DNA from 3 places in the Halomonas sp. LC1 genome. Region 3 is predicted to be linked to each of the others. Evidence: predicted binding sites of a transcription regulator. Region 3 holds the regulator's gene; each other region holds the start of a gene.
The links. The regulator sigma-54, encoded in region 3, starts transcription at its own class of promoters, with help from an activator protein. The targets are predictions, from matches to a motif close to TGGCACNNNNNTTGCTNT.
Positions count from the first base shown of each region.

Region 1: the regulator sigma-54 is predicted to act here: its motif matches at 4,939-4,956, upstream of speB (agmatinase).
Region 2: the regulator sigma-54 is predicted to act here: its motif matches at 1,932-1,949, upstream of QIT27_RS02050 (nitrate reductase).

Region 1 covers NZ_JASSPG010000005.1:74,570-80,896, reverse strand. Annotated here, with positions in the region: gene mtnA (S-methyl-5-thioribose-1-phosphate isomerase) at 1-450, shown strand, start outside; gene recQ (DNA helicase RecQ) at 496-2,616, opposite strand; gene QIT27_RS09370 (P-loop NTPase family protein) at 2,710-3,231, opposite strand; gene QIT27_RS09365 (sigma-54 interaction domain-containing protein) at 3,360-4,778, opposite strand; gene speB (agmatinase) at 5,029-5,979, shown strand.
Region 2 covers NZ_JASSPG010000001.1:434,584-440,910, reverse strand. Annotated here, with positions in the region: gene nirB (nitrite reductase large subunit NirB) at 1-197, opposite strand, end outside; gene QIT27_RS02055 (NAD(P)/FAD-dependent oxidoreductase) at 215-1,522, opposite strand; gene QIT27_RS02050 (nitrate reductase) at 2,159-4,882, shown strand; gene cobA (uroporphyrinogen-III C-methyltransferase) at 4,842-5,738, shown strand; gene dkgB (2,5-didehydrogluconate reductase DkgB) at 5,850-6,327, shown strand, end outside.
Region 3 covers NZ_JASSPG010000004.1:83,724-90,050, reverse strand. Annotated here, with positions in the region: gene rapZ (RNase adapter RapZ) at 1-315, opposite strand, end outside; gene ptsN (PTS IIA-like nitrogen regulatory protein PtsN) at 373-840, opposite strand; gene hpf (ribosome hibernation-promoting factor, HPF/YfiA family) at 845-1,153, opposite strand; gene QIT27_RS07945 (RNA polymerase factor sigma-54) at 1,251-2,666, opposite strand; gene lptB (LPS export ABC transporter ATP-binding protein) at 2,772-3,530, opposite strand; gene lptA (lipopolysaccharide transport periplasmic protein LptA) at 3,542-4,036, opposite strand; gene lptC (LPS export ABC transporter periplasmic protein LptC) at 4,033-4,617, opposite strand; gene QIT27_RS07925 (KdsC family phosphatase) at 4,617-5,159, opposite strand; gene QIT27_RS07920 (KpsF/GutQ family sugar-phosphate isomerase) at 5,202-6,188, opposite strand.

The DNA.
Region 1 (6,327 bases), on a different contig from region 3:
TGGGAAATGGCCGATTTGGGCATTCCTTACCAGCTAATCACCGACAGCATGGCGGCCAGCTTAATGGCAGCGGGCAAGGTGGATAAGGTGATGGTCGGCGCGGACCGCATCTGCGCCAACGGTGACTTTGCCAACAAAGTGGGCACCTACATGCTGGCGGTGGCGGCACACTACCATCAGGTGCCGTTCTACGTGGTCGCCCCTTACACCACGGTCGACTCCGCCTGCGCGACCGGCGCGGCGATTCCCATCGAACAGCGCGATGGCGCGGAGGTGCGCGGAGCCGCAGGCGCGTTTGGCGAGGTGGTGTGGGCACCGAGCGATGCCCCGGTGTGGAACCCAGCCTTCGACGTGACGCCCGCCAAGCTAGTCACCGCCTGGATTCTGGATACCGGCGTGTTTGACTCAGCGGCGATTGCACGGGGCGAGCATCTGCGGGGATGGCGCTAGGCTTTTACGAAAACTGCCTACGCTCGCCGACTTTTCGTAAAAAGCCTAACCCTTAGCAGCCATGGACGCCCGCACGCAGTGCAGAACCGGGTAATCAATACGGCCTTCCAGCGCTTCGAACACCACTTTCAGCCCCTGGCCGGGAAACTGCTCAAAAGCCGCGCGAATCTGCGCCAGGGTCGCTGGGTCCAGGTTGACCACCTCTTCCAGGTCCAGCTCGCCGCCTTGAATGGCATCGCTCAAATGGCGGTACACGGTATTGGCGGCCAGCCCGCGCTGCTCGGCGACCTGTTCCGGCGTTAGCCCTTGGCGCAGTAGCGCGGCAGATTCAAGAGCGCTGCTGCCTACAGGGGCGCTAGCGGCAGGTTCATCAGGATGCGCCAGAACCACCGCTAGAAAGCCTTCGCCATAATCCTCCAGCTTGCGTGCGCCAATGCCCGAGATGGTGCCCAGCGCCTGCAGTGTCTGCGGTTTTTGCGCTACCAGCTCGGCCAGGGTGGCGTCGTTGAAAATCACGTAGGCGGGTACGCCCTGGGCGTCGGCAAGCGCCTTGCGATGCTGGCGCAGTGCTTCCCACAAGGCGCCGTGGCCCTTGACGGCAGACGCCCCTTTGGCACCGCGCCGCGCGGGCTTGCTGGGTTTGCGCAGGGTGAGACTCTGCTCGCCGCGCAATATGGGCTTGGCGTTGGCGGTGAGCTTGATGCCGCCATGGCCCTCCATATCCACGCTTAAAAAACCGCTGGCGATCAGCTGGCGGAACAGCGCTTTCCACTCGCTGGCGGTGAGCTCTTTGCCAATGCCGAACGTACTCAAACTGTCATGACCGAAGCGGCTGATACGCTCGTTGCGTTTGCCCAGCAGTACATCCACCAAATACGTGACGCCGAAGCGCTGTTCGGTGCGGTAGACACACGACAGCGCCTTCTGAGCAGCCACCGTGGCCTCCCAGGTGTCAGGCGGAGTGAGGCAGTTATCGCAGTTGCCGCAGGGTTCGTCTAGCGAATCGCCGAAGTAGTGGAGCAGCGCCTGGCGGCGGCAGCTAATGATCTCGCAAAGCCCCAACATGGCGTCGAGCTTCTGCTGCTCGATGCGCTTTTGCTGGTCGGCGGCACCGGAGTCCTGCTGCATCTGGCGCAGAGTGATTACGTCCTGAAGCCCGTAGGCCATCCAGGCGTCGGCGGGCAGCCCATCGCGTCCGGCGCGGCCGGTCTCCTGATAGTAGGCTTCGATGCTTTTGGGTAGGTTGAGGTGCGCCACAAAGCGCACGTCCGGTTTGTCGATGCCCATGCCAAAAGCGATGGTGGCGACGATCACCACGCCGTCTTCGCGCAGAAAGCGGGCTTGGTGCTGCTGGCGCTGCCCGGCGGGCAGCCCGGCGTGGTAGGGCAGCGCGGTCAACCCCTGGCGTGCCAGCCAAGCGGCGGTCTCCTCTACTTTGCGCCGTGAGAGGCAGTAGACGATGCCCGCCTCGCCGTCGTGATGCTCACGGATGAAACTCAGCAGCTGCTCTTTGGCATTGCCCTGATTTTCAGCGATATGGTAACGAATGTTGGGTCGGTCAAAGCCGTTGTTGTAGAGCGCGGCGTCCTGAAGCTGCAGGTGCTCCATGATGTCGTGCCGGGTAGGCACATCGGCGGTGGCGGTGAGCGCGATGCGTGGTACGTCAGGAAATCGCTGGTGCAGGTGGGAGAGCTGGCGATATTCGGGGCGGAAATCGTGGCCCCACTGGGAAACGCAGTGAGCTTCATCGATGGCGAACAGCGCAATGTGGGTCTGCTCCAGCAGCATCTGCATGCGCGCCGTGGCCAGCCGCTCGGGCGCGACGTAGAGAAGATCCAGCTCGCCCGCCCGTAGGCGGTTCTCCACATCCATCGCCTCATGCATCTCGAGGCTGGAGTTTAGGTAGGCGGCGCGCACCCCGTTCTGAATCAGCGCGGCCACCTGATCCTGCATCAACGCAATGAGCGGCGAGACCACAATCGCGGTGCCTTCACGTAGCAGCGCAGGGATCTGATAGCACAGCGATTTACCGCCGCCGGTGGGCATCAGCACCAACGCATCGCCTCCGGCCATCACATGCTCAATGATGGCCTGCTGCGGGCCACGAAAGTGGTCGTAGCCAAAGACCTCCTGCAGTACCTTGAGGGCTGCCGAGTCGCCGTGCATCGCTGCTCTCCTTGTCGTGTGCGTGAAGGAGAATTGTCGCACGAAAACTCACGTGAGTTTGGCTAGCGAAGGCCTGTAATCGTCATGACCAACTCAATGTTGGAACGAACCCACCCTTGGCGGTCGGGGAATGCGTCGATCAGTGGCGGAAAGCGCAAAGGCCAACAGCGTATCTTGGCGGGCTCCCTGCGCATCAAAGAGCTGAGCAAGCGCAGGTGCCCACGTAAGCTTGCACGTTTGGTTGTCGATAGGCTGATGACCGTTCAAACGAACGCGCACCACATGAGGTCCAACGGCCACATGCGCCATCGTATCGTCGTCCTCCCAACGCTCGGTGCGGAGCACTTTAGCGGGCATGCCCGTTGCCGATACTGGGTGTAATTCAATAGCGCCGGGGCGCAAGCCTAGATACCCACCGGCTGCCTCTTTGGGCGCGACGGGAAGGGAGGAGGTTTCACCCTCAATCACCGCGCCGTGTTCGCCCTCTATCAGAGGTAGAAAGTTCATGGCCATACTGCTGGTAGCGTTAGCAGTATCTACGCTGTCAGTCTGGTCGCTAAGTGTGCCTTCCTGCACGATGTTTCCCTGCTGCATCAAGATGACATGATCTCTCATGCTCAAGGCCTCTGTCTGGTCGTGAGTGGCGTTCGTCGACGCCTTTTAGCGTCGTGTAATGGGATCATGTGATGGCGATGTTGCGGTTGAATGACGCTTATGTGGCAGGCGGGTGACGTGTGGGAGCGTTAATGGGTGATTTTAATGTCATAACGCTGTAACCGCCGCACCACGCTGGACTGGCTGATACCCAACCGTTTGGCGATGGCGTAGGTGCTGGGCAACGTGTGACACAACGTTTGTAGCGCGTCCCGCTCTAACCGCTCTAGGTACTCTTTCAAGCTTTCGCCTGAGGCGAGCGGTGCCGCTAAAAGTGAGGCAGATACATTCGCCAAGCTGTGGGTATGCTGTTCGCTATAGGCTTGCGTTGCAGGCACTTCGATTTGATCCGTTGGGCTTGAAAGCCAGGCTCTTTCCAGCCAGTTTTCCAGCTCCCTAACATTACCCGGCCAGTCGCTGCCCATGAGTGTCGACCAGACTTGATTACCGAGAATTTTCTGCCTCCCGTAGCGCTGGTTCAGCCGTTGTAAGCACGCTTCCACTAAGTCGGGAATATCCTCACGTCGTTCGCGCAAAGGTGGCAGGGTGACAGGGATGACGTTGAGGCGGTAATAAAGATCCAGGCGGAAAAGCCCCGCTTCCACCTGCTTGCCCAAATCCTGATTGGTCGCGACCACCAAACGGAAATCGACCCGACGAGAGCGCGTATCACCCAGACGGGTCAAGCTGCCATCCTGAATGACCTTGAGCAGCTTGGTTTGCATCAACAGCGGCAGCTCGCCGATTTCATCCAGAAATAGCGTGCCGCCTTCGGCCTGTTCTAACAGCCCCGCTTTGCCTTGCCGGGCTGCACCGCTGAAGGCGCCAGGCTGATAGCCAAACATTTCGGACTCAAACAGATTTTCCGGGATTGCCGCGCAGTTCACTTCAATAAAGGGGCCATCGCAGCGCTGGCTCCAGCGGTGTAGCTGTTTGGCAAACGCGGTCTTGCCGACGCCGGATTCGCCGAGCATCAGGACGTTGGCATCCGACGGCGCGACACGCTTGAGCAGCAGGGCAATTTCGCGCATCACATGGCTTCTGACTTGCAAGTTATCTAACGCGTCATCCAGCGCCTGCTCTTCGGCATCGGGCGCGGCTTGGCTGCGTTTTAAGTGCTCGCTAAAGCGTTTTTGCAGCAGGGCGTACTCGTCCTGCAGAAGCTGCAAGTCGGTGAGGTCTCTCGAGCGGCTGATAATGCGCTCTAGCGTGCCGTTGACGAACACCGGATAGGCTTCTGCGATGACGCGGCGGCCCGTACCGGTGATCTGCATGAGCTGAGCGGGCTGGCGGGTGCGCATCACTTCCATGGTAATGGAAGGCTTTAAAACGCCGGCCGCCTGCAGTTGCTGAACGCTGCTGGAAAGCAGCTCCTCCCGCGATACGCCGTACACCGCCTCGGCACCGGGGCTGATATCCATAATCTGACCGTCGCCACTGACAATAAAGAAGTGGTCATTCGCGGTTTCCACAATGGTTTGCAGTACGCGCCTGTCGATTTCACTCATGCGTCCCTCCTTGTCTACCGCCGCCGCTTTTATATCGTTGGATGAACAGAGTGATGCAAAAATGACTCATTGATTCATTTTTGCATCGTTTCATCGGCTATTCGATTCATTTTTGCATCGACAAAGCAGGAAACCTACCGATTTATCAGCGCGGGTAACTTGGCATGGTCTGTGCAATACCTGTCTATGAGCGGTATGAGCTAGATAAATCAGCCGTCAGGCTGGCCACAATAAATCCAAGGAGAGAACGATGTCGGACTTTAATCAGCCGCTGGGCGGCAACACCATGCCGCGCTTTGCAGGGCCTGCCACCATGATGCGCCTGCCCACGCAAGAGAGTGCTGAAGGGCTGGATGCGGCGTTTATCGGTATACCCATGGATATCGGTACGTCGAACCGCCCGGGTACGCGCCTAGGGCCACGGCAGATTCGCGATGAGTCGCGCATGTTGCGCCCTTACAACATGGCGACAGGCGCTGCGCCGTTCGAGCGTCTTCAGGTGGCCGATATTGGCGATGTGCCCATCAACACCTTTCACCTGCCGAAAAGCGTCGACATCATCACTGCCTTCTATGACGACGTGCTCAAGCACAACTGCATTCCGTTAACCCTGGGCGGCGAGCATACGCTGACGCTACCCATTCTGCGTGCCATGGCGAAAAAGCATGGTCCGGTGGGGTTGATTCATATCGATGCCCACGCGGATGTGAACGAGCACATGTTTGGCGAACCCATCGCGCACGGCACGCCGTTCCGTCGTGCCCAGGAGGAAGGGTTACTCGCCCATAACAAGGTCGTGCAAATTGGCCTGCGCGGGACCGGTTACGCCCCTGAAGATTTCGACTGGTGCCGCGAGCAGGGTTTCCGCGTGGTACCTGCTGAGGAGTGTTGGCACCGCTCGCTGGCGCCATTGATGGCGGAAGTGCGCGAACAAATGGGCGATATCCCCGTGTATATCAGCTTTGATATCGATGGCTTAGACCCCTCCGTTGCCCCCGGTACCGGCACCGTGGAAATGGGCGGCCTAACCTCTGCCCAAGGCTTGGAAATTGTGCGGGGCACCGCTGGCTTGAACATCGTCGGTGGTGACTTAGTAGAGGTATCACCGCCTTATGACCCCAGCGGTAATACGGCGCTGATGGGTGCCACGCTGCTGTATGAAATGCTCTGCGTACTGCCGGGCGTTAAGCATAACGCCTAAACCTAGCATGCACTTGTTCGTGAAAAAGCGCTGACCTAACAAGGCGCAGATGACAAAACATAAGAAGGGGAGCCGCGCTTCCCTTCAGGACGCCGCCAGCCCACCTCCAATAATCACATCCAATAGGTGAACCGTATGTCTTATTCTCAAGCGAAGTCGGAAGAACCCACTTCGTCCTCATTGATCCCCCGAGCACATCTTCTAAAGTTTTTGCTGCCTTCGCTGATGGGCGTACTGCTTTTTTTAGTTTATTACCCTAGATTAGTACGACTAGCTCAATGATAAAGAGGTAGTAGAAACGCTCAACTTGTTGTACATATCATCGGCCTTGTTTCCTGTCTCATAATT
Region 2 (6,327 bases), on a different contig from region 3:
TCCGCATCGCGGCCGCTAAAGTACTCGGATAAGTGCACGCGATCGTAGGCGCGGTGGCGCTCTTCGCCAAACATCGTCACCTCAAACCCAGCCAGCGCGCCGCTTTCCACGAGCTGCTCGGCAAAATGGTGGCCGACCATGCCGTTGCCGACAATGATCAACTTTTGCGTGTTGGAAGACGTGGTTGGAGTAGACATTGTGTGATTCACCATAGCTAAGCCGCCTCACGGGTGAGAGATAAAGGGGATGACAGGGTGTCGAAATGGTTGTCGAGCGCTGTTTGGGCATCGGTTGCGCCAAACAGCAACAGGTGGCGGCACGCGGTTAAGTCGGTCGCGGCCAGCGCCTGCTCGAAATACCAGGGGCCGTGGCGGGTATCGCCATACAGCACCGCGCCGATGAGGCGGCCTTGATGGAGCAGCAGGCGGCAGTAGTCGCCGGTTTCCGGGTCTTGGTAGCGAAGCTCTTCGTGCTTGGCGGCGGCCTCGGTGGGGCCAAAGGCAAACAGGCTGACACCGCTGACCTTGAGTTTGGTGGCCGTGGGGGCTTCTTGATACGCCGCTGGCGTTTCACCACACAGCACGGCAGCAAGCACCTCCACCTGCCGCCAAATGGGTTCCACCAGCCCGTAAGTGTGCTGCTCGAACTGGCAGCATTCGCCCAGCGCATAAATGTGGTCGTCTGAGGTGGTGAGGTGCCCATCCACCACAATGGCGCGGTCAAACATAAGCCCGCTTTGCTGGCCTAGCTCCGCATTGGGGGTAATACCCGCCGCCACAATCACGCTGTCGGCAGCTAGCTTCCGGCCATCGCTCAGTGTGACCGACTGCACCTGCCCGTGGCCGTTATCTTCCAAGGCAGCAAGCGATGCGCCGGTTTCAATGATGATGCCGCGCTCGCGCAGCGTGGCTTCCAGCAATTGGGCGGCGGTGGTGTCTAGCTGGCGATTCATCAACCGCCCGCTGCGCTGCAGAACGCTGACGGTGAGCGCGCTACCGCCCCGTTTGCGCAGCCCTTCAGCGGCTTCCAATCCAAGTAAGCCGCCGCCAATCACCACGGCGTTGCCGCCTTGCTGAGCAATGGTTTTCAAGGCGTCGGCATCGCGCAGGTCACGAAACGTGTGAACACCGTCAAGCGTGATGCCAGGCACCGCTGGCAGCGTGGGGCGCGAACCAGTGGCTATCACTAATCTGTCATAGCTTAAGGTGTCGCCGCGATGAGTAATAAGCAGGCGGCGTTCGCGGTCAATGGAGGTCACGCGGTCGCCAAGCGTCAGTGTGATGTCGTTATCAGCGTACCAGGCGGCGTCTTGCAGAGTGAGCGCCTCAGGCGCCAGTTCGCCCGCCAGTAAAGGAGAGAGCAAAATGCGGTTATAGGCAGGTACCGGCTCCTCACCCACCACTGTGATACGGCGGGGGCGCTGCGAATGTTTCACCAGCGCTTCAAGTAGTCGGTGGCAAGCCATGCCGTTACCGATAATGACAAGGTGTTCGTTCGGTGAGCACCGGGAAGCGGTTTCCATAGGTAGCTCCTGTGGTTGAAACGTAATGTTCAGCAAATAAAAAACGCCCCTGACACAGCCCTTTCAAGAAGGGAGTATCAGGGGCGTCGTTGCCCGTTGGCGTCGTTGATAACGCACAGCAACCACCGTTGGCTGCCGAACTGTCTTATCTTATGGTGAGCAAAAAGCCCGCCAGCTTTTGCCGTCGGTGGGTTTAATTCAGCCTAATCAGCGTATTAAGCGTTTTTGAGGAGGCGGCAGGCCGCTCATGGTTAGCTAGGCTTGCCCCACTTTGGTGCTTAAGCGGCGGTTAATGCACTCTCTTCAACCGCTTATTCGACAAAGGGCATGCCTTTCGCGAAAAGTAGAAATGCAGAGTGCGTTTTTAAATGATTGTTTATTAAATGATTTAATGATTTTAGCGCAGCGTGGGCGCAGGGTTTGCAGTTATTCTGGTAACAAGCAACAACGGCTCAGTGCAGGGTCTTTGCCCATAACGATCACAACGACTAATTGCGTCGAATAATACCAACTGCAGCAAATCACTGATGAGTACGGCACCCGGTAAGCGGTGCCCCTGAGACAACGGCGTCCAGGCAGGCTTCTTTCGAGGCTGGCTTGGGCGCTTTTTGCTTTTTAACGCCGGAGGAAACTGCCATGCCACAGGCCAATCGGCTCGCCCGAACCACCTGCCCCTACTGCGGCGTCGGCTGCGGCGTTACCGCCACGCTGGAGAACGGGCAGCTCATCGCCGTCGAGGGAGACCGCGAGCACCCAGCCAACTATGGCCGCCTGTGCGTAAAAGGCACCGCGCTGCACGAAACCTTGGGCGAGCAGGGGCGCTTGCTGAAGCCGCGCGTGGACGGCCAGGAGGTCTCTTGGGAGCAGGCGCTCACCACCACCGCCGAACGCTTGCAGGCGCAGCGCAGTGCCCATGGCCAGCAGTCGGTGGCGGCATATTTATCTGGCCAATTATTAACCGAAGATTATTACGTTGCCAACAAGCTGTTTAAGGGTTTTTTGGGCACCCCTCACCTGGATACCAACTCGCGGCTCTGCATGGCGTCCGCCGTGGCGGGCTATAAACGCGCCTTTGGGGCCGATGCGGTACCCTGCAGCTATGAAGACCTCGAAGAAGCGGAACTGGTGGTGCTGGTGGGGTCCAACCTTGCCTGGAATCATCCGGTGCTCTATCAGCGTTTGAAGATAGCCAAAGAGCGCAACCCGTTGATGCGGGTCGTGGTGATCGACCCCCGCGTGACCGACACCTGTGAAATGGCCGATCTTTACCTGGGTATTCGTCCGGGTAGCGATGCGTACCTGTTCAACGGGCTGCTGGCGTGGATGGACGACCATAACCGATTGGATGCCGTGTACTTAGAACGCCACACCGAGGGGTTAGACGACGCGTTGGGCGCTGCCAAGCAGAGTGCAGGCAGCGTGGAAGCCGTTGCTCGCGAATGTGATGTGGATCCTGAACGCCTGGAAACCTTCTATTACTGGTTTGCCAGCCAGCTCCACGTGGTCACGCTCTACTCTCAGGGGGTGAATCAATCCTCTAGCGGTACCGATAAGTGCAACGCGATCATCAACTGCCACCTAGCGGGCGGGAAAATCGGCCTGCCGGGGGCGGGGCCGTTTTCGATCACCGGCCAGCCCAACGCCATGGGCGGGCGAGAAGTGGGCGGGCTGGCCAATCAGCTGGCGGCGCATATGGATTACCACACGCCGGGCGCTCGCGAGTTAGTTAGCCGCTTCTGGGCTACAAAGCATTTAACTCCGGCACTGCCTGACGCCCCAGGTTACAAGGCGGTAGAACTCTTTGATGCCATCGAGCGCGGCGAGATTACCGCCCTGTGGGTGATGGCGACCAATCCAGCGGTAAGCATGCCGGACGGGGAGAAAGTGCGCCGGGCGTTGGCAAAATGCCCGCTGGTAATTGTCTCGGAGTGCGTTGCCAATACTGACCTGCTGCCCTTTGCGGATATCGTGCTGCCCGCGTCGGGTTGGTCGGAGAAAGATGGCACGGTGACCAACTCAGAGCGGCGAATTTCCCGCCAGCGGGGGATGCTGCCTCCTCCTGGCGAAGCGAAGCACGACTGGTGGATACTCTGTGAAGTGGCAAAACGCTTGGGCGTGGGGGAAGCCTTCGATTACACCCACCCGTGGGAGATTTTCGATGAGCACGCACGCCTCTCTGGCTATGAGAATAGCGGCGAGACCCAGCGGCTGTTCGATATCTCAGGGCTGGTAGGCCTGGGCCAAGCGGCTTATGATGCGCTCGCACCGATCCAGTGGCCCGTGACTCAGCAGGCTCCTCGCGGCACGGCAAGGCTGTTCGAAGATGGCCGGTTTGCTACGGCGAATGGCCGAGCCAAACTGCTTCCGATTATTCCGCGCCCACCGGCGCAGCCGCTGAGCGACGACTACCCGCTGCGCTTGAATACCGGTCGCGTGCGGGATCAGTGGCATACCATGACGCGTACCGCCCGTGCGCCGCGCTTGATGAACCACCGCGCCGAACCGTTCATTGAGCTGCACCCAGACGATGCGGCTCAGGCAGGCTTAACGGATCAGGGCTTGGCGACGTTGACCGCTGCCGCCGGGGAGTACCGTGGGCGGGTGCGGGTTTCCAACGCCCAGCGCCGAGGCGAAGTGTTCGTGCCGATGCACTGGACCGACTGCTTTACCAAGCAGGGCCGCAGCGGCGCATTGATTCAAGGGTATACCGACCCGCTCTCCGGGCAGCCGGAAGCCAAGCAGGGGGCGGTGGCGGTGGGCAAACTTTCCGTTGCTTGGCAGGCGACGCTGCTGCTAGCCAACGAATTGGATACGCCACCATCGCCCTGGTGTCGCAGCGACTACTGGGCACGCATTCCGATGGCAAGCTGCACCCGTTGGCAGCTAGCGGATAGCCAGCCGGTCAAGGATTGGCTGGCGCAGGTGGAGGCGTGGTGCGGCGTGCCTGTCTCTTTGTGGTGTGACGACCCGACAACGGGTAGGCTGCGCGCAGCGGGAGTCGTGAACGGGGGGCTGCGCTGGTGGTTGATGGTGGGGCCACCCGACGAACTGCCTGGGCTTGCCTGGCTTGAAGCGCGCTTCAAGGAGGCTACCCTGGAGACACAGCACCGTAGACGCCTGCTGGCCGGGTGCGATGATGGCGCTGTCGATACCGGCCCGGTGGTGTGCAGCTGCCACCAGGTTGGCCAAGCCAGCATTGTGAAAGCGATTCATGCGGGCGATACCAGCGTAGAAGCGTTAGGCGCACGACTAGCCTGCGGCACCCAGTGCGGCAGCTGCCTACCCGAACTAAAAGCGATACTTGAAGAGGAGCGGCCCCATGCGCGCGCTAAGCAAACAGCTAACACAGAAGTGGCCTGAAGTGCTGTGGCGCTTGGGTCAGCGGGCGTGGGCGCCATTTAGTCGCGATACCGCCACGCGCTTGCGCTTGCCGCTAAGCGGTGAGTGCCAGCCGGGCACCGTCTATTTGGTCGGCGCGGGCAGCGGCGATGTGGAGCTGCTGACGCTGAAAGCCGCACGGTTGCTGATGCAGGCAGACGCAGTGGTGTATGACCGCCTTGTTGGAGACGAAGTGCTAGGGCTCATTCCTCCGGGCACCGAGCGCTACTATGTTGGCAAAGCCAGCGGCCACCACAGCATGCCTCAGGCAGAAATTGGTGCGCTGATTGTCTCCCTGGCCCAGGCAGGCAAATCGGTAGTGCGCTTGAAGGGCGGCGATCCTGGCGTGTTTGGGCGCATGGGCGAAGAGCTAGCGGCTCTGGCTGAGGCCGAGCTGCCCGCCGAGATTGTGCCGGGTATTACCGCTGCCTCCGCCGCAGCGGCAGGAATGGGAATCCCGCTTACCGATCGTGGTCACGCCCAGCAGGTGCGTTTTATTACGGCGCAGCTATGTCGGGAGGGCGGCATGCCGGACTGGGCGTCGCTGGCGCGTCAAGACGAGACCCTGGTGTTCTACATGGGGCTCTCAAAAGTGGCCGCCATTTGCCACGGCCTGCGCCAAGCGGGCCTGCCCGATACGTGGCCTATCATGCTGGTGGCCAACGCCAGCCAGCCGGAGCAGCAGTCCCTAGTGGGCACGTTGGCCGATATGCACGAGCGCCTCGCCGCACAGCCGCTGCCATCGCCCTGCCTCATCATGGTGGGCAGTGTGGTCAGTATGGTGGCCCATAGCCCCGCTGCGACGGGCGCAAAAGCGCTGCCTTGCCAGCAGGCCTGATGGCGGGATGTCGTTTTTTTACGAGAAAATGTTAAAAGCCAGGGTTGAAGTCCCAGAGTGCTCTCCCCATATTCATTAACACGCTATCAAATGAAGCAAAGGAGAGAAGGGATGCACAACGACGCTCCGAACCCCGGTTTTGGTACTTTTCGTTTGGAAGGCGATACGTTAACGAAGAGCATACACGCGGCCCTGGAGGCAGGTTACCGCCATATCGATACCGCTCAGTTTTACGATAACGAAGCGGGCGTTGGCAAAGCGATTGCCTCTAGCGGTGTTCCCCGTGAAGAGATTTTTCTGACCACGAAAGTGTGGTTCGACAAGCTCGAACCCGCCGCGCTGAAGGCCAGCGTCGATGAAAGCCTGGAAAAGCTGGGCACCGATTATGTAGACCTGCTGCTTATCCACTGGCCGTCGCCGGATGATGCAGTGCCCATGGCAGACTACTTAACCGCCTTAAAAGAAGTGAAACAGGCGGGCAAAGCGCACCATATCGGCGTGTCGAACTTTACCATTGCTCAGCTGGATGAAGCGGTGGATATCTTAGGTGCGGGAGAGATCTTTACAAACCAGATCGAGGTTCACCCGT
Region 3 (6,327 bases):
GCGACGACGAGTGGCGGAGTAGCGCTCCAGCAGAATGCGTGCGTCCGTGGTTAGATAGATCACCTGAAAACGAATGTCTCGCTGGCGTAGCTCTTCCAACAGCGCTGGCAGACGCTCCAGCGCGATGGGGAGGTTGCGCGCATCGATGCTAACGGCAATACGAGTGCGTTCTCCTTGAGCGCGCAGCTCATCGATCAGCGAGCCCAGCAGCATGGCAGGTAAGTTATCGATCGCATAATAGCCAAGATCCTCCAGCGCTTGTAAGGCGATAGATTTACCGGACCCCGAACGGCCGCTAATGATCACCAGTTGCATAGCGTCTCTCTTGGCGTATGAGCGTAGGAAATAAACAGTGATGGACGTGTGAGTATCTTACGCGGCCTGTTCGCGTATCTTGGCCGTCATCAGGGTCAATAGCTCTTTTTGACTGCTGGCTTTGCGTAGCTGTTGACGGGTATTCGCATCGTTCATGATCGTCGCGACTTGCCCAAGCAGAGCGAGATGCGTGTCGTCCGCCTCTTCGGGTACGAGCAACACGAACACTAGATCGACGGGATCGCCATCGATGGCATCGAAATCGACCGGCTCGGCAAGTTTCAAAAAGCCAGCGATGGGCGAGCTACAGTGCGGGCTGCGTGCGTGGGGGATGGCAACGCCGTTGCCAATTCCCGTGCTGCCGAGACGCTCGCGTCCAATCAGGCGGCTAAACACTTCTTGGCTATCGAGGCTGGGTGTGTTTTGGGCGATGAAGGTGCTGAAAAACTCCAGCACCCGTTTTTTGCTGCCCCCGGGCACGTCGTAGAGCACGCGCTCCGGGGGGAGGATGGTTTCCAACGTCATTGAGTTAACGCACGCCTGCGCCCTGGGCGCGAGCTTGTGCTTTTTCCTTGTGTTTAACGAGTTGACGATCGATTTTGTCTGCGAGCGCATCGATAGCGGCATACATATCGTTATCGAGGGCTTCGGCATGAAGGTCGGCACCGGCGGCATGCAGCGTACAGGCTGCCTGCTGGCGTTCCTTCTCGACAGATAAGGTCACTTGCACCGTGGTGATGTTGTCGTAGTGGCGTTCGACGCGTTCCAGCTTTTCGTTAACGTAGTCACGCAAGGCGTCAGTCAGTTCAACGTGATGACCAGTGATGTTTACTTGCATTGACGTGCTCCTTATCCATCGGGCTGTACTTCGATTGTAACCCTTTTTGCGCTATTGCAAAGCCCCTGCGTCGAGTTTGTCATGCCCTACCGTTTAACTAACGTAAACGGCGGCGCTCACTGGACGAGGGAATACCCATTGACTCGCGATATTTCGCTACCGTACGCCGGGCAACGCTGATGCCTCCCTCCTCAAGGAGGGTCACCAGGCGACTATCGGAGAGCGGTTTACCCGACGGCTCCTCTTGTATCAGTTTTTTGATCCGTGCACGAATGGCGGTGCTGGAGTGGCTATCGCCGCCATCGTGGCTGCTGACTTGGCTCGAGAAGAAGTACTTCAACTCGAACACGCCTCGTGGCGTATGTATGAATTTCTGCGTCGTCACACGGGAGATCGTGGACTCGTGCATCTCCACGGCCTCGGCGATGTCGGCCAGGATCAGCGGTTTCATGGCCTCTTCGCCGTGCTCTAGAAAGCCGATCTGGCGGGCGATGATTTCACGACCTACTCGCAGAAGCGTGTCATTACGGCTGGAAAGGCTTTTGATCAGCCAGCGAGCTTCTTGGAGGTGCTCTTTCAAGAACTGGTTGTCTTGGCTCTTGTCGGCACGTTTGATCAAACTGGCGTAATCGGGCTGGATACGCAGGCGCGGCAGCGCCTCCGGGTTGAGCTCTAAGTGCCAGCCCTCGTTGTCATGGCGCACGACCAAATCGGGCGTAATATAGCTGTCGTCGGTCACGCCGTAGGCGCTGCCTGGGCGTGGGTCAAGGCTGCGAATTAAACGGATGACGTCGTCCAACTGCTCGTCATCCAGGCTCAGGCGGCGCTTGAGTAGCCGTAAATCGTCTTTGCCCAACGCTTCGAGAAACTGACGCACCAAGCGTTTTGCGGGCATCAATAGCGGGGTGTCTTCAGGCAGCGCGGCCAGCTGAAGCATCAGGCACTCGCGCAGGTCGCGGGCAAACACGCCGGTGGGCTCGAACTGTTGTAAGCGCAACAGGGTGTTTTCTACTTCACGCTGGCTCAGGCTGTCGTGGCCTTGCGCCTTGAGGCCTTCGCGGATGTCGTTGAGCGGTTGAGTGAGATAGCCGTTGGCATCCAGTGCATCGATCAGGCTTTCGGCAATGGCATAGTCGCGGGGAGAGAAGTCAGTCATGGCCAATTGCCATAACAGATGGCCATGAAGGCTTTGGCCTGCTGCTTGGCGCTCGAAGTCGGGTCCTTCGCTGCTACCGCCCAAGCTGCCCATGTCTTGGTAGGTGTCCGACCAGTCGCTGTCTACGGAGAGTTCGTTGGGAATGCTGTCCGACCACTCGGTCTCTTGAGGCTCGCTAACAGCCTGTTCGCCAAACTCATCCTCTTGTTCGAGCATGGGGTTAGCGTCCAGCGCTAGCTGAATTTCTTGACGGAGGTCCAGCGTGGAGAGCTGTAGCAGGGCAATGGCCTGCTGCAGCTGAGGTGTCATGGTCAGCTGTGTGCCGATACGCAATTGGAGAGAAGCTTTCATGACCATCTGAGAACCACTCGTTAATCAGAAAGCTCCACCCTAGAGCGAGTTATGACTCTGTGCAAGTGCAATAAGCATGCCACTAAAAGAAAAGTTTGGTCAGGCCAGAGTTTAGAGGCGGAAGTCTGCGCCTAGATAGACATCACGAACCTTCTGGTTATTGAGGATCTCCTGGGCGTTTCCACTGGCGATGATATGGCCGTCGCCAACGATGTAGGCAATGTCACAAATATCCAGGGTTTCGCGCACGTTATGGTCAGTGATCAAGACGCCGATGTGGCGTTTTTTCAGTGCGCGAATGATGGTTTTGATTTCACCCACTGAAATAGGGTCGACCCCGGCAAACGGCTCGTCGAGCAGAATGAATGCGGGCTCGGTAGCGAGTGAGCGAGCGATCTCCACTCGGCGGCGCTCGCCCCCTGAGAGGCTCATGCCCAGGTTGTCGCGAATGTGGGTAATATGGAAATCTTCGAGCAGTGACTCGAGGCGTGCTTCCCGAGCGCTGCGGTCCAGCGCTTTGCGCGTCTCGAGAATCGCCATGATGTTATCGGCCACCGAGAGCTTGCGGAAAATGGAGGCTTCCTGGGGAAGGTAGCCAATCCCGGCCATGGCGCGCTCGTGCATGGGCGCATGGGTCAGGTCGACGTCGTCGATACCGACGCTACCGGCATCGGATTTGACCAGTCCAACGATCATGTAAAACGACGTGGTTTTACCCGCCCCGTTGGGCCCCAGCAGGCCGACGACGCTACCCTGAGCGATTTCCAGGTTGATATCTTTCACGACCCGACGGCGTTTGTAGCTCTTCGCTAGGTGATGGGCGTAGAGCGTTTTGACAGGTGCGGAATCTGCAGAGGTTGATGCTGCCACGTGGCCGCTCCCTATTGTTCGGGCTGAAGAGTCATGCGAATGCGCTGGTTGTCGCTACCGCTCACGTCGGAGCGTGCTTGCACCACTTCCTGGTCGATGAAGTACTCCAAACGCCCCCCTTGGAAACGGTCGCCTTGCTGTGTCAGTTCGGCTTGGTCGATCAGCTCTACACGGCGTTCGGCGACATGGTAAACGATACGACGCGCCCAGCCCTCCATGGGGGTTTCTTGATCTTCGAGCTGATTGCGCAGGTAGGCGCGCTCACCCGTGGCAATGGCGCGTGACAGCTCGCCTGAGTCGTTGCGCTGAATTTCGACGCGTTCGCCGCGCAGTTGCATCTCGCCCTGGCGAATGTCCACGTTGCCTGAGTAAACAGCGGTGCCAGCGCGCTGGTCGAGGTCCAGGCGGTCGGCTTCGACCTCGATGGGGGCTTGGCTTTGTGCCATGGCCGCCGTGGCGAGGGGTAGGGTTAACGCAAAGAGTGCAGTGCGGAGAGAGGCGTTCATCGCGACTCCTCAGGGTTACGAGTGGCAGGCGGGTGGACGCCGCGCACGTTATTGGTCAGGCGGACTTGGCTGTCATCGAGCCAAACGTCCATGCGGGAGGCTTCCATGCGCTGCGGCGGCTGCTGCAACAGCACGGGCGTATCGCTCCAGGCATGGCGCGTCACGCCATCGTAGTTTAATTGCTGCGTGTCGAGCTGCCAGCCCTCTTCGGGAGCCAGTAGCCGGGCAGACCCTCTTAGCGTCAGGGCCTGGGAATCGGTATTCAAGGTGCCGGTGTCTGCCGTGGCCAGCCACTCCCGCTGTTCGCTGTCGAACAGCGTCGCGCGCGGCGACATGACATCGGTCATGGCCGTTTGAGGCGTATGGACCAGTCGAGGCGTGACCAGCGACTGCTGGATAGCGCCTGTCTCGCCAAACAGGGTAATTTCGGCGTTCTCCAACACATGCCCAGGCTCCTGGGCACGGGCCTCCTGATCGATCTCACCCTCTTGCGGGCCGCGCGGGTCCAGCCAGACCAGCAGTCCGCCCAGGGCCACGACCATCGCCGTGATCCACACCCGTTTTCTGACTCTGAGACCCATCACGAGTGCCTGTGAAGATACGTGTCGAGCACGGCATCCCAGTGCCCTTGCGAAGTGAGCAGCGTATCGCAAATTTCACGTACCGCGCCGTGGCCGCCTAGCCGTTCCGTGATCCAATCGGCATGGGTGTGCATGTAATCAGGCGCATTGGGGACCGTGATGCCGACGCCGCAGCGCTTGATGGGAGCGAGGTCAGGCAGGTCATCACCGCAGTAGGCCACCTGCTCGAGGGTGATATCCAGTCGTTGGCAAAGCGCGCGAAGCGTCGTGAGCTTATCTTCGCAGCCTTGGTGAACGTGGCTAATGCCGAGCGCCGCCGCGCGCTGGCTGACCATGGGCGAATCGCGTCCGGTAATCAGTGCCACGTGAATGCCGACCCGCTTGAGCAGTTTCAAACCATGCCCGTCTTGGGTGTGAAACGCTTTGATTTCGATGCCGTCCGCCTGAAAGTAGAGGCGGCCATCCGTCAAGACGCCATCTACGTCTAGCGCGAGGAGTTTTACACGGCGAAGTCGGTCGAGTAGTGCATCGGGTAGGGCCATATAGCCTCCTTAACATCCATGGCGAAAAGCGTTATCACGCAGTTAAATCACACCGCTGGCTAGCAGATCGTGCATATGTAGCGCGCCGATGGGGCGCTGCTGCTCGTCGACGACAGCGAGCGCGGTTATCCGGCTATCTTCCATAATACGAACGGCCTCGGCAGCCAGTACGTCAGGGCCGATACGTTTGCCTGGGCGCGTCATGACATCGTCGACGCGCACGTCGCGCAGGTCATGAAATTGATCTAATGTGCGCCGAAGGTCGCCATCGGTATAGACGCCCGCCAAACGGCCTTCGCTGTCGATGACGCAAGTGAACCCCAGCCCTTGGCGCGTGATCTCCAATAGTGCATCGCGTAGCGGGCTTCCCAAAGCGACCTGGGGAAGCCTTGAGCCATCGTGCATTAGGTCACGCACCCGCAACAGCAGGCGCTTACCCAGACTGCCACCCGGATGGGACAGCGCAAAATCCTCGGCGGTAAAGCCGCGTGCTTCGAGTAGGGCAACGGCCAGAGCGTCGCCAAGAGCCAGTGCCGCCGTGGTTGAGCTAGTAGGCGCGAGGTCCAGTGGGCACGCCTCGCGTTCCACGCCGCTGTCTAAATGGGCATCGGCGTGGCGGGCAAGGGTAGAGCCTGGGCGCCCGGTCATGCTGACCAGCGGGGTGCCAAGCCTTTTAAGAAGTGGTAGGAGCGCCGTCACTTCGGCGGTTTCGCCGGAGTTGGAGAGCGCGAGTACTACATCGGTACGGGTAATCATGCCCAAGTCGCCGTGACTGGCTTCACCTGGGTGTACGAAAAAGGCGGGCGTGCCGGTACTCGCCAGCGTCGCAGCAAGTTTGCCCGCGATGTGTCCTGACTTGCCCATGCCGGTGACGACCACCCGGCCTTGACAGGCGAGGATGAGCTGGCAGGCGTGATCGAACTGTTCGTCCAGTTTGGCCTGAAGGCCGCCGATGGCCGCTTGCTCAATTTGCAGCGTTCGCAGCGCACTTTCACGCAGTTGGCTGGGTGTAGAGAGTGGCTGGCCCATGGCATGTCTCGTTTTCATAAAGTGAATAGGTAGCAAGTAAGAATAACATCTTGCGGCGCTATTTAGCTAAAGCGTGGCAAACTCACCAGCCCCGTGGCGATGCATACGCCGTAAAAAAGGTTGGCGTAGTAATCATTTG